4 regions of the Clostridium moutaii genome follow, and region 2 is predicted to be linked to each of the others. Evidence: riboswitches for the same ligand, from Rfam matches in the RefSeq annotation. Region 2 holds a riboswitch; each other region holds the start of a gene.
What was found. A riboswitch is a leader RNA that binds a small molecule or an ion and turns the genes downstream of it on or off. The one in region 2 is predicted to bind glycine.

Region 1: linked by a shared signal. The riboswitch ahead of AB8U03_RS12085 (amino acid permease) and the one ahead of AB8U03_RS10745 (GrdX family protein) in region 2 are both predicted to bind glycine.
Region 3: linked by a shared signal. The riboswitch ahead of gcvT (glycine cleavage system aminomethyltransferase GcvT) and the one ahead of AB8U03_RS10745 (GrdX family protein) in region 2 are both predicted to bind glycine.
Region 4: linked by a shared signal. The riboswitch ahead of AB8U03_RS12655 (ACT domain-containing protein) and the one ahead of AB8U03_RS10745 (GrdX family protein) in region 2 are both predicted to bind glycine.

What each region holds. Positions count from the first base shown of each region.
Region 1 is NZ_JBGEWD010000011.1:61,615-64,884, reverse strand. Features, by position in the region: gene AB8U03_RS12090 (tetratricopeptide repeat protein) at 161-1,078, opposite strand; glycine riboswitch at 1,310-1,397, shown strand; partial or broken gene AB8U03_RS12085 (amino acid permease) at 1,517-1,705, shown strand; gene AB8U03_RS12080 (helix-turn-helix transcriptional regulator) at 1,857-2,060, shown strand; gene AB8U03_RS12075 (DUF6442 family protein) at 2,057-2,485, shown strand; gene AB8U03_RS12070 (hypothetical protein) at 2,490-2,870, shown strand; gene AB8U03_RS12065 (DUF2200 domain-containing protein) at 3,111-3,270, shown strand, end outside.
Region 2 is NZ_JBGEWD010000009.1:103,607-106,876, reverse strand. Features, by position in the region: gene AB8U03_RS10755 (Crp/Fnr family transcriptional regulator) at 1-315, opposite strand, end outside; gene AB8U03_RS10750 (ATP-binding protein) at 429-1,175, shown strand; glycine riboswitch at 1,452-1,552, shown strand; gene AB8U03_RS10745 (GrdX family protein) at 1,684-2,058, shown strand; gene trxB (thioredoxin-disulfide reductase) at 2,164-3,090, shown strand; gene trxA (thioredoxin TrxA) at 3,108-3,270, shown strand, end outside.
Region 3 is NZ_JBGEWD010000006.1:155,249-158,518, forward strand. Features, by position in the region: gene gcvPA (aminomethyl-transferring glycine dehydrogenase subunit GcvPA) at 1-277, opposite strand, end outside; gene gcvH (glycine cleavage system protein GcvH) at 282-662, opposite strand; gene gcvT (glycine cleavage system aminomethyltransferase GcvT) at 687-1,793, opposite strand; glycine riboswitch at 1,853-1,945, opposite strand; gene AB8U03_RS08255 (L-2-amino-thiazoline-4-carboxylic acid hydrolase) at 2,133-2,588, opposite strand; gene proC (pyrroline-5-carboxylate reductase) at 2,613-3,270, opposite strand, start outside.
Region 4 is NZ_JBGEWD010000012.1:66,808-70,077, reverse strand. Features, by position in the region: gene AB8U03_RS12660 (PFL family protein) at 1-1,130, opposite strand, end outside; gene AB8U03_RS12655 (ACT domain-containing protein) at 1,148-1,417, opposite strand; glycine riboswitch at 1,565-1,654, opposite strand; gene tpx (thiol peroxidase) at 1,830-2,324, opposite strand; gene ymfI (elongation factor P 5-aminopentanone reductase) at 2,499-3,242, shown strand.

The sequences.
Region 1 (3,270 bases), on a different contig from region 2:
ACCACTGACACCTTTGCGTTCAGCACTTTCTGATCCATCACCATAGCTTACAAGTACCTGAAGAAGAATTTCCCCAAGAGTCTGTATTGGATTAATTGTACATGCAATAAGGGAAACTGTAGATATAAGCGGTGTTGAAGATGGACTTGATGTAGTCTTTTTAGATATAATTATGAATAAATTCCTTAAATGAATTCAATTGCCTTATTTTTTCAAGCTCTTCATCTTCCAGAACATATTTTAAAAATTGGGGGTATAATTTTAAAGCCTGGATTATATCCTCACAGGCCTGGTTTTTCTCATTTATTAAGGCGTAAAAGCAGCTTCTGTTATAATACAGAAAATGGACTTCACTGCAGTTGTCAATTCCACGGGATAAAATTTTTATACCTCTTTCTGTATCTTTATATTTATAGATTACTGCTAAATTCAAGTAGCTGTATTCATAATTTTTGTTTTTTTCAATAGCCCTTTCATAGAATCCAGCAGCTTTTTTTACCATATTGAATTTACAGCAGATTACACCCATATTGAACAGGGCCAGATAATTATGAGGATTTATTTTAAGGGCCTTTGAAAATTTTTTATATGCAAGATCATTTTGATCTTTTTCTTCATAAATACTACCCAAGTTTAAGTTTGCCCAAAAATCCAGGGGACTTAAGCTTAACAGCCTTTTATAAGTGTATATTGCCAGATCTTTTTTACCGGATACGTCATAGGCATTTGCCAGAAAAAAGTAGGCTTTATGATAGCTGGGGTTTATATAAATGGCTTTTTTATATAATTTTATAGCTTTTGCATAATTTCCCTCATCATCATATATTGCAGCCAGGCCATAATAAGCCCTTTCTTCACAGTCATCTATGCTTAAAGCTTCTTTATAATATTCCTTGACTTTCTCTGATTTTCCCCAGAAGTCATATATTAATGCCAGGTTGATTATGGCATCTACATCTTTACCCTTTGAAAGTTCATAAACCTTATTGTATAGATTAAGTGATTTAATTAGGTTGTTTTGTTCAAAAGCTTCTTCTGCTTTTTCCAGATATCTGTTGATTTTCATATCATTTTTCATAAATACACCATTTCTTTTTTTATTTTTAGTGTCTATAGATTAAGTTATCATCAATAGAAGTTAATTTCAAGGTTTCTTTTGTGAAATTTCATTGTATACCTTTTCGAGGATCAGGAATTTGCTATTGGTACAATAATTTTGAAAGATAATATTTTTATTTCAATTAGAAATGAAAAAAATATTGCATTTTTAGTGAATATACATTAATATATAACGGTAAAAAAATAATTCAGATGAATCCTTGGAGAGACTCTTAAAAGAGCACCGAAGGAGAAAGTCCCAGGACGAAACTCTCAGGTAAAAGGACAGGAAAAAGGTAACATATCTTATAAAAGTAATACATAATCAATTACTTCATTTTAGATCTTATCTGTTCCCATTTGTATCTCCAATTGCAAAATATTTATATGGAGGGATAAAATGGATCAATCAACAAAGATGTCACAAAATCAAAATCTATCAAGAGGATTAAAAAATCGTCATGTTCAATTACTTGCAATAGGAGGTGCAATTGGTACTGGATTGTTTCTTGGATCAGGAAGATCCATTCACCTGGCAGGGCCGTCTATTTTATTTGCATATACCATAACAGGCATAATTTGTTTTTTAATTATGCGTGCCCTGGGGAATCATTGTTTTCCAAAGCAGCAAGTATCATAAACTTTGTTGTACTGACATCGGCAGCTTCTGCTTTTTATGGAAAGTACACTTGACATTTTGAATAGAACTGATATACTTGACATATGGAAAGCACACTTTCCATAAGAAGGAGCGAAATGTGAAAAACCGACTGGAAGAAATACGAAAGAAACATGGCTTAAGCCAGGAAGATTTGGCGGCAGCTCTTGAAGTGTCAAGACAGACAATTGGTTCCCTTGAAAACGGCAGATATAACCCGTCAATAATATTGGCCTTTAAAATAGCAAAATACTTTAATATGAATATTGAAGAAATTTTTATTTATGAGGAGGATGAAAAATGAAAAAAAGCACTTATTACATCATGACTGTAATTGGATTGCTGTTGATGGGCATAGGAGCATATTTTGTCAAAACAGTTGTTGATCCACGGGGAATGCTTAAGGCTCTGCCATATATCTGCATGGGATTGGGATGCGGCATTTTCGGACATGGTGCTGGAGGAATAATAAGCCTCAGGGCTTTAAAGGATTATCCTCATATTAAAAAGCAAATGGAAATTGACAGGCAGGATGAACGTAATATTGCTATTGGGAACAGAGCAAAGGCCAGGGGATATGATATGATGATATTTATTTTTGGTGCTTTAATGCTTGTTTTTGCTTTAATGGGTGTTGATTTTGCAGCTGTTCTTCTTTTAGCTTTTGCCTACCTGTTTGTCATAGGATATAGCCTTTACTATCGTTTTAAGTATGACAAGGAGATGTGAGAAAATGAAAACTTTTAACTATGTATTTATTGCAATAGTAGTTATACTGTTGATTAGTTCATCGGTGGGTATGTTTTTTGTAGGAGGATATACTCCGGAGACTATATCTGCAATTTTAATATCTGCATCGGTATATTTGGTCATAAGCGGGATATATAATAAATTTTTTGTTAGGAAAAGACATAAGGATGAACGAAATCTCAATATTGAAGACAAATCCAAAGCAAAAGCTTTTGATGTTATGGGAATAATATTTGGTATTCTTGTGATTATATATGGCTTTTTAAAGGCTGATTTACTTATAATTTCACTTGCATTTACGGCATATTTGATCATTTTTGGGGTCTATATGATGTACTTTTCCAAATATCATAAAGAAATGTAAGTAAGCCATATTTTATTTGGAAGGCAATAGTTATTTTAAAATTAAATTTATTAAAAGCAGTTTTCTAAAAATTATTAGTATAACTAACTTATAAGTTAATTAATAATGGTAAATTATTGTGAAGTAAAAAATATATATATGATTTGCAGTTAAATAGTAATTTATGATACAGTTTGGAACTATTTATTATTTATAAAATGTGGCAATTATTTTTTATAAAAAGCAAAGGAGAATTTCAAAATGGAGAAAACACGAGTTTTTAGAATGCCTTTTTCAAGTATTTATCCGCTCTATATACAAAAAGCAGAGAAAAAAGGAAGAACAAAAAAAGAAGTAAATGAAATAATTTTTTGGCTTACCGGTTATGATGAACATTCATTACAGCAACAAATAATTAATG
Region 2 (3,270 bases):
TGTATTGCTTGATGCAACTATAGTAGCAGGATAGGTATTTCTATTGGAGAATATTATGACCTCGCCAAATATATCGCTTTCTTTTAAACTACTTATAGTAATAGCTTTACCAGAGGAAAATATTTTTTGTACCTCCACAGTTCCGCTTATGACTATTCCTATTTTTGAACAATCTGATTCCTCGATAGCTATAACTTCTCCCTTTAAATAGCGCATTGAGGTATAATTTATTTCTTTGAGAAAATTTTTGATATTATCTTTTGAAAAATGTTTCATTAATATGCAATTACTCAATATATCAGTAATATTTTCCATGTTCTTCTCCAATCTATTTAATATTAAATTATAATTATAATGGTAACATAAGATACGGATTATATAATTTTATTTTATTATAATAGAGACATGAAAACAAGGGAGGAATTTAAATGAAAAGAAAGATTGTTAATATAGATAAGAAAAAATGTAATGGATGTGGTTTGTGTGTAAATGCCTGCCACGAGAATGCCATAGAATTGGTAAATGGAAAAGCTCAGCTTATAAGTGATGAATACTGTGATGGACTTGGAGATTGCCTTCCTGAGTGTCCTACAGGTGCAATAAATATAATTGAAAGGGAAAGCAAAGATTATGATGAGAAATTAGTTATGGAAAGAAAAAGAGAAAAAGACAAACATAATTTTAAAATTTCTATGCCCTGCGGGTGCCCTGGAACAACAGCTAGAAGTATAGATAGGACATCAAGGCCAAAAGTAAAGGTAAATAGGAAGGTTAATGCTAATGCTGAAGAAAATGTCGGTGTTATATCAGAACTTAGGCAGTGGCCAGTTCAATTGAAGCTTATAAATCCTAAGGCAACTTATTTAAAAAATGCAAATCTTCTGGTAGCAGCTGATTGTACGGCTTATGCCTATGCAAATTTCCATGAAGATTTTATTAAAGATCATATTGTGGTAATAGGTTGTCCAAAGCTGGATGATGTAAGCTACTATGAAGAAAAACTTATAGAGATTATAAAAAATAACAATTTGAAAAGTTTAACTGTAGTGAGAATGGAAGTGCCATGCTGTGGTGGAATTGTAAATGCAGTGAAAAATTCTATGCTGAAATCTCAAACTATAGTTCCTTATAGGGAAGTTATAATATCCACTGAAGGAGAGATTATAAGTGAGTAGTTATGTTAAGATACATTATGAGTATATCGTTAATATTATAGATGATATAAAAAAATGGAATATGTAATCTTATTGAAATATATAGAAAAGTATTCAGATGTAATATATAATTAAAATAAATAGGAAATAAATTTTAATTATAAGCTGGATGAATTTTTCGGGAGATTAAGTAGAAATTTAAACAATTAGTTAAATTAAATTTTGTATATTGTTTGCTTTTCTTATTATAAAGAAAAGTTTCATAGAAAAATTTCTTTGAAGAACTACTTAACTATAGAATATCATTCTATAGTATCCTTAAATGGATAGCCGAAGGAGTAAGTATTATTTCTCTTAAATAATATGAATCTCTCAGGTCAAAGGACCGAAAAAGGACAAAACTCTGGAAAGCTTTTAGCACCGACGGAGTAAATCTCTCAGGTAAAAGGGACAGGGTAAAAGAGAATTCTTTTACCCTGTCCTTAATTTTATGTGGATTTAACTGAAAATTTTGAAAAGGAGAAAGAATATGATAGAACCGATAATAGTGGTTACTAATAATCCCATGTGTAAAGAAGAGTTGACAGATAAATATAAAATAGACTTTATAGAGGGTACTGTTATGGATGTATTGGAAAGAGTTAGGAATTATATACATGGCAATCATATATTATTAACCCATCCACTTATGAGCAGCATAAAACCTAATGAAACTCCATATAGAACTATCATAATAACTGAAAAAACTGAAGATGCTATAGATATTAATTCTTTGAATTATATAGAAAGGGGGATTCATACTACTGAAAAATTTTTTCGAGATTATGGTATTCCACACTGGAGTCAAAAAATATTAGATGATTTTTCTTTAATAGATTATGATCTTGTAAAATATAAACTTTAGCAGATGTATAATATAGATAAGAAGAATCTTATTGTTATAAAAGTAAAGAGCATACACTTGAATAGAAAAAATTGTTTGTATTTTAACAATACGAGGAGGTATAAAATGGAGCATATATATGATTGCATAATAATTGGTGGAGGCCCAGCAGGGTTATCTTCAGGTCTTTATGCAGCAAGATCTAAAATGGACACTTTGTTGATAGAAAGGACAAAATATGGGGGACAGATAACTACAACAGATGAACTTGAGAATTACCCAGGTTCCATTGAAAATTGTACAGGAACAAATTTAAGTGAGAGAATGAAAAATCAGGCAGCAGACTTTGGTGTAAAATTTGCTAAAGATGAGATAGTAGATGTAGATATGGATGGGGTAATTAAGGTTTTAAAGAGCAAAAAAGATATTTATAGGGCTAGAACAATAATAATTGCCACAGGTGCAAATCCAAGGCTTTCAGGTTTTAAAAATGAAAGAGAATTGAGAGGCAGGGGAATTTCATATTGTGCAACTTGTGATGCGGATTTTTTTACAGACTTAGATGTAGCAGTAATAGGTGGGGGAGATTCAGCTATTACAGAGGCTATCTATCTTACAAAATTTGCGGAGAGTGTTACGGTTATACACAGAAGGGATGCATTAAGAGCAACAAAATCCTTGCAGGATAAGGCTTTCCATAATTCTAAAATAAAATTCATATGGAATTCTACTGTGGAAGAAGCTGTAGGAAAAGAGATATTGGAACAATTGGTTATAAAAAATAAAATTACAGGTGAAATTCGTAAATTAAAAGTAGATGGATGCTTTGTATTTGTAGGATATGATCCCATATCACAATTATTTAAGGGAAAAGTAACTATGGATGAAAAAGGTTATATTTTGACAGATGAGGATATGAGAACTGATATTTCAGGTGTATTTGCAGCAGGAGATATAAGAAAAAAATCTTTAAGACAGGTTATAACTGCAGCAGCAGACGGTGCCATTGCAGCAACTACTGCAGAAGGTTATATAGAAAAAAATAAAATTTGAAATAGGAGGAAATTACAATGATTGAATTAACAAAACAAAATTTTAATGAAGAGGTGTTAGATTATACTGATAAACCAGTATTTGTAGATTACTGGGGGGATAAATGTGAAATATGCAAACAGCTTATGCCTGAAGTGCACAAATTAGAAGATAAATATGGAGACAAAGTTAAGTTTTCAA
Region 3 (3,270 bases), on a different contig from region 2:
ATCTTGATATTATATGTCCTATTACAGATGGTATATAGTGATCATAGGAACCTGCACCTAAAAAGCAGGTTAAATCATCACAATTTTTATTTAGGGATGCAATGCTTTTCATATATGAACTCACCTCAAGTTCAGACATTCCATCATTTATATCCAATTTTCTATTTAATCGTATATTCTCTGGTATATCAGAAAACAGATCATCTATACCATTTAGTCCTATTTTATTTAACATAATCTGTTTATCTTCATCTGTCAACGGTAAATATGGATACATATTATCACTTCCCTCCGCATAATTTTTCATAGTCCTCTGGGGTTAGAAGCTCTTTAACTTGCGAATCATCCGACATTTTAATGAAAATCATCCAATTTTTATAAGGATCTTCATTGATATATTCCGGATTATCCACAAGTTCCTCATTTATCCCTAATATTTTACCTGATACAGGTATATATAGATCTGAAGCTGCTTTTACAGATTCCACTGCTCCAAACACCTCCCCCTTTTCAAATTCAAAATCCACTTCAGGTAAATCCACAAATACAATATCTCCTAAAGAATCCTGGGCGAAATCAGTAATTCCCACATAAGCCTTATCTCCATCCACTTTTATCCACTCATGATCTTTGGTATACAGTACACTTTCTAAAACTTTCATTTTCCAAACCCCCCGTATAATTAATTATTTTTTATAATTTTTTTTATAAAATTTCTTGTCTACCACTTCCGCTTTTAAAAGTTTACCTCTCACTTTTACAAAGATCTCAGTTCCAAGTCCAGAATATTTAAAATCCACAAGGGCAAGTCCTATATTCTTTTTAAGTGATGGGGAACGATACCCTGTAGTCACTTCACCTATTTTTTTATCTTCTGCAAAAACTTCATATCCATGCCTTGGAATGCCTCTTTCCTTCATTTTAAGTCCAATTATTTTTCTCTTAAGCCCTTCCTTTTTCTGTTTTAAAAGAGCATCCTTGCCTATAAAACTTTTTTTATCAAGTTTCACAAAAAATCCAATTCCAGCTTCAAGAGGGGTGATGGATTCTGAAAGTTCATTTCCATAAAGGAGTAGATTTACTTCAAACCTCAAAGTATCCCTTGCACCAAGCCCTACTGGTTTTATACCCTCTTCCCTTCCGGTTTCAAGTATTTTATCCCACAAATACTCTGCATTTTCAGTGCCAGTGTAAATTTCAAATCCATCTTCCCCTGTATATCCAGTTCTTGATACCATGCATTCTTTCTCTGAAACAAGTACATTTCTTTTACAAAAGAAAAATTTGATTTCCCTTAAATCTGTATTTGTAAGCTTTTGAAGTATTTTTTGAGCTTTTGGACCCTGAATGGCAAGCTGTATAATAGAAGAAGATATATTTTTGATATCAACATCAAAACTCCCCTTGTTACTCAACATCCAGTCAATATCTTTCTCAATATTTGCGGCATTTATCACCAGGAAAAAATGTTCACTATTGAATCTGTAAACTATAATGTCATCCACAATGCCTCCATTTGGATAACACATAGGAGTGTACAGTATTTGATTTTCTTCAAGCACAGATACATCATTTGTAATTAAATTCTGGACAAATTGCAGTGCATCTTTTCCCATTATGTCCACTTCACCCATATGTGAAACGTCAAATAATCCGGCCTTTTCTCGGACTGCTTCATGCTCAGGTATTATACCTTCAAATTGTACCGGCATAGACCATCCTGCAAAGTTTATCATTTTTGCTCCATATTTTTCATAGGAATCAAACAGTGCAGTTCTTTTTAATTTTTCCATGACAAAACCTCCTATTATATTTTTATATAACACAAAAAAGGACATGAAGACTAATTAGTCCACATATCCCTGTTTATTTACCTGAGAGTTTCGATATCAAATACCTTTCACCTTCGGTACTGTTAAAAAACAGATTTTCCAGAGTTCTGTCCTACAGCGCTATTTTTACCTGAAAGTTTTTGAGTGTACACTGTGACTGTACATCATTGCTCCTTCGGTTAACAAATATTATCTCACGCTGTGTTCATCCAATTTTTAACTTTTATTACATTAATAATACACCTTGCTCCATATAATTTCAATAAAAACAATACATATTATTTATTGATTTTTATAAAATTATCTCTTATCTTTAACCACAAATCTACAGCATTTATCACCTGCTGTCTTACAGAGTGGTCTTTCAAATTCTATATTGAATTTGTCATATAATATCTTATCTATCTCACAATATAATGCTCCAATATCTTCTCCATTTAGCTGTTTCCACATATCATGCATAGGACAGTAAGTTATATCGCCCGGATTGTGAGGATCACTTTCCCAGGAAATACTAGGCATATCTTTTACCTTGGCATAAGTTTCTGCATTTATCTTAAGTCCTCTCTCCACAGCTTCTTCTTTCATATTTTCCGCTCTCAATTCTCCAAACTTAGTTACAGCTTCTCTTATTGCCTCTTTTCCTTTATCCTCACCTAGTTTATCAATCATCTCTTTGGCCATAAAATAAAATATTCCAGCCATAAGTTTAGCCATTCTTCCCACAGGCTCATCTTTGCTTCTTATATTAATCATATTATTTTCACCTCTTAAAAATATTTATTTGGATTTCTCTGCAACTTCTTCCATTTTTGTCTTTCCAGCTTCCACGGCATTCATAACAGTTCCTCTAAATTTGCCCTGTTCCAGAGTTCTGACTCCAGCAATAGTGGAGCCACCTGGAGAACATACATTGTCTTTAAGTCTCCCAGGATGCTCTCCAGTTTCCAAAACCATTTTAGCTGAACCCATAACTGTCTGGGCTGCTAAAGTTTGTGCTATATTTCTAGGTATGCCCAATTCCACACCGCCATCTGCCATAGCTTCAATAAGCATATATATGTACGCAGGTCCACATCCACTTATAGCCATTACGGAATCAATTAAATTTTCAGGTACATGAAAAGTCAATCCAAGGGCTCCAAAAATTTTAAGAGTCAATTCTGTATGTTCTTCAGATGCAGTTTTTCCCCCTGCAACTCCAGATGCCCCAGCATTAACAAGCATAGGAGTATTTGGTATAACTCTAACCACTGGAACCTTATCCATTAAATACTTCTCAATAAACGAAGTATTTATACCCCCGACAATGGAGATTACAAACTGTTTCTCTCTATCCCAATCCAAATCCTTTAAACTCCCTAAAACTTCTTTTAACACCTGAGGTTTTATACTAAAAACCACAATATCACAGTTATCAACAAGGTACTTATATCCT
Region 4 (3,270 bases), on a different contig from region 2:
TCAGGTGTGTCACCTGGTATTCCTATCATGTCAAGTCCTACAGAACATACACAGGTCATAGCTTCTAATTTTTCTAAATTAAGGGAACCTGCATTTACTGCGCTTATCATCCCTTCATCTTCACTTACAGGTATAAAGGCACCACTAAGCCCTCCAACTTGGGAGGCAGCCATTATACCACCTTTTTTAACGGCATCGTTTAAAAGGGCGAGAGCTGCTGTTGTACCTGGACATCCACAGCTCTCCAGTCCCATTTCTTCAAGAATTCTTGCAACACTATCTCCTACAGCAGGTGTTGGGGCCAGAGATAGATCAACTATACCAAAGGGGACATTTAATCTTCTAGAGGCTTCACCGGCCACCAATTGACCCATTCTAGTTATCTTAAAGGCAGTCTTTTTTATAGTTTCAGCTACTGCATTAAAACTTCCACTCTTTACCTCTTCCAATGCGGATTTTACAACACCGGGACCGCTAACACCTACATTTATTATTGCATCGGCCTCTCCAATGCCGTGAAATGCTCCTGCCATAAAGGGATTATCCTCAACAGCATTTGAAAATATTACAAGTTTGGCACATCCTATGCTGTCATCTTTTCTAGTGAGATAAGCAGTTCTTTTTACTATCTTTCCCATATCCTTTACTGCATTCATGTTTATTCCTGCTTTTGTAGTTGCCACATTTACTGAAGAGCATACTTTTTTGGTGGATGCCAGTGCTTCCGGTATAGATTCTATAAGTATTTTATCACCTTTGGAATAACCTTTATGTACAAGTGCTGAAAAACCTCCAATGAAATCTATACCGAGAGTTTCGGTGGTTTTATCCAAGATTTTTGCAAATCCTACATAGTCTGTATCTGAAGTTGCTTGAGCTACAAGGGAAATAGGGGATACGGATACTCTTTTGTGTATTATCGGTATACCATATTCTGTTTCAATTTGTTCTGCAGTTTTAACTAAATTTTCAGCATACCTGGTTATTTTATCATAGATTTTTATCCGTGCTTTATCTCCGTCACTATCAATACAGTCCATAAGGGATATACCCATGGTAATAGTCCTTATATCCAGGTTTTCTTTGTCTATCATATTTATTGTTTCCATTATATTTTTAGTATTTATCATTTCATTCACACCCCAGTCTAAATTTCTTGCATAGAAGTAAATATGTCTTCCCTTTGAATTTTAACTACAACACCTATTTCTTTAGCTTTGTTTTCAAGAGCATTTTTTATACTTGTAAAATCTGTTTTCATTTTACTTAAGTCTACAAGCATTATCATGGTAAAATAATTTTCTATTAGAGTTTGGTTAATATCCAAAATATTTATATTATTTTTAAATAATACGGAAGTTATTTTGTAAATAATACCTACCTTATCTTTTCCAAGTACTGTTATAAATGCGTTCATTGTTCTATCCATCTCCTTAATATTTAGTTGAAAGCTTTCACTGGAAGATAACCATTTATGGGAGAAAATAAAAAGAGATTAAAATAAAATTAATCTCTGGTAAACAAGACTTTAAAATAGTAAATACTAAGCTCTACTATATTAAACATAAAGTCCCCTGTCCCTTTTACCTGAGAGTTTCGCTATAATTAGCTTTCCCCTTCGGCGCTCCTTAAGAGTCTCTCCAGAGGCTTGTCCGACAACGGTTTATAAACTATAAAATAAACATATTCCGTTAACTTCATCCAGCCTATTAAATTGTTAAGGTGATTATAACATGTTTTATGGATTAATTCAAATACAGTTTTGCAGCAAAAAATAAAAAAGTTACTCAGCTTATTTAAGGGCTCAGCAACCTTTCTGTTTTATTATGTTATTTTGCCTTTTTAGCAGCAGCTAGTATGGCATCAAAATTCGGTTGATTTGTAACTTCGGGAACGTATTCTACATAAATAATTTTATTTGTGCTGTCCGCTACAAAAGCAGCTCTAGCTAAAAGACCCAAATCATCCATATATGTGCCAAAGTTTTTACCAAATAATCTGTCCTTAAAGTCTGATGCTGTAATTACATTTTTTATTCCGTTAGCAGCACACCATCGGTTTTGAGCAAAAGGCAAATCCATGGATATTGTATATACAGTCACACCGGGAATTTCCGATGTTTTCTCATTGAAAGTTCTGGTTTCTAAATCACAAACAGGTGTATCTATAGAAGGTACTGTTAAAAATATTCTAACTCCCTTTGTATCTTTTAAAGAAATGGTATCCATTGCGTTATTTATAACAGCAAAGTCAGGTACTGTATCACCTATTTTAAGAGTATTGCCAGAAACCTTTACAGGTTTTCCTTGAAATTTTAATTTCATATATATCCCTCCAAACAAAAAATACTAATTAATAATTATTATCTATTATAATAGCACAAATGTACAAAATATGCAAATTAATTATAATTTAAATTTAATATGTAAATTTAATGTATAATATTAATTGAAACAACAGTTAAAATCAAATTTTCTTTAGAAGGTAGGAGTTTTAAGATGGAAGATTTAGGAGGAAAGGTAGCTGTAATCACTGGAGCATCAAGGGGAATAGGGAGGAGTACTGCTGTAAATATGGCAAAGTGCGGCGCCTGTGTAGTAATAAATTTTAAGCAAGATGAAAAGGGAGCATATAAGACTCTGGAGATGGTTAAGCAAGCAGGATCTTTGGGAGTGGTTTTACAGGGAGATGTGAGTTTATACAGTGATGCTGAAAGGATAATAAAAAATACTATAGATAAGATGGGTAAAATAGATGTACTGGTAAATAATGCGGGAGTTTGTCATATAGGACTTTTTGTAGATATGCAGCAGGATGAATGGAATTCTATAATAGATGTTAATTTGAAGGGAATGCTCAACTGTACCCATTGTGCATTAAAATACATGATTCCAAGGAAAAGTGGTTCTATAATAAATATTTCATCTATGTGGGGAAATGTGGGTGCTTCTTGTGAAACAATTTATTCTGCCACTAAAGGAGCAATAAATCTTTTTACTAAATCTCTTGGAAAAGAAATGGCACCATCTAATATTAGAGTAAATGCAGTTGCGCCAGGGGTAATAGATACCCAAATGAATTCTTGTTTAAAAATTGAAGATAAAGAAAGTCTATTGGAGGAAATACCTACAGGAAGATTTGGAAGCGGTGTTGATATAGCAAAGGCAGTGTGCTTCCTGGCAGGAGAATCATCATCATATATAACGGGACAGGTAATAACTATAGATGGAGGAATGTCATAATTGGGTGATAGATCTTGTCAATTTTTAT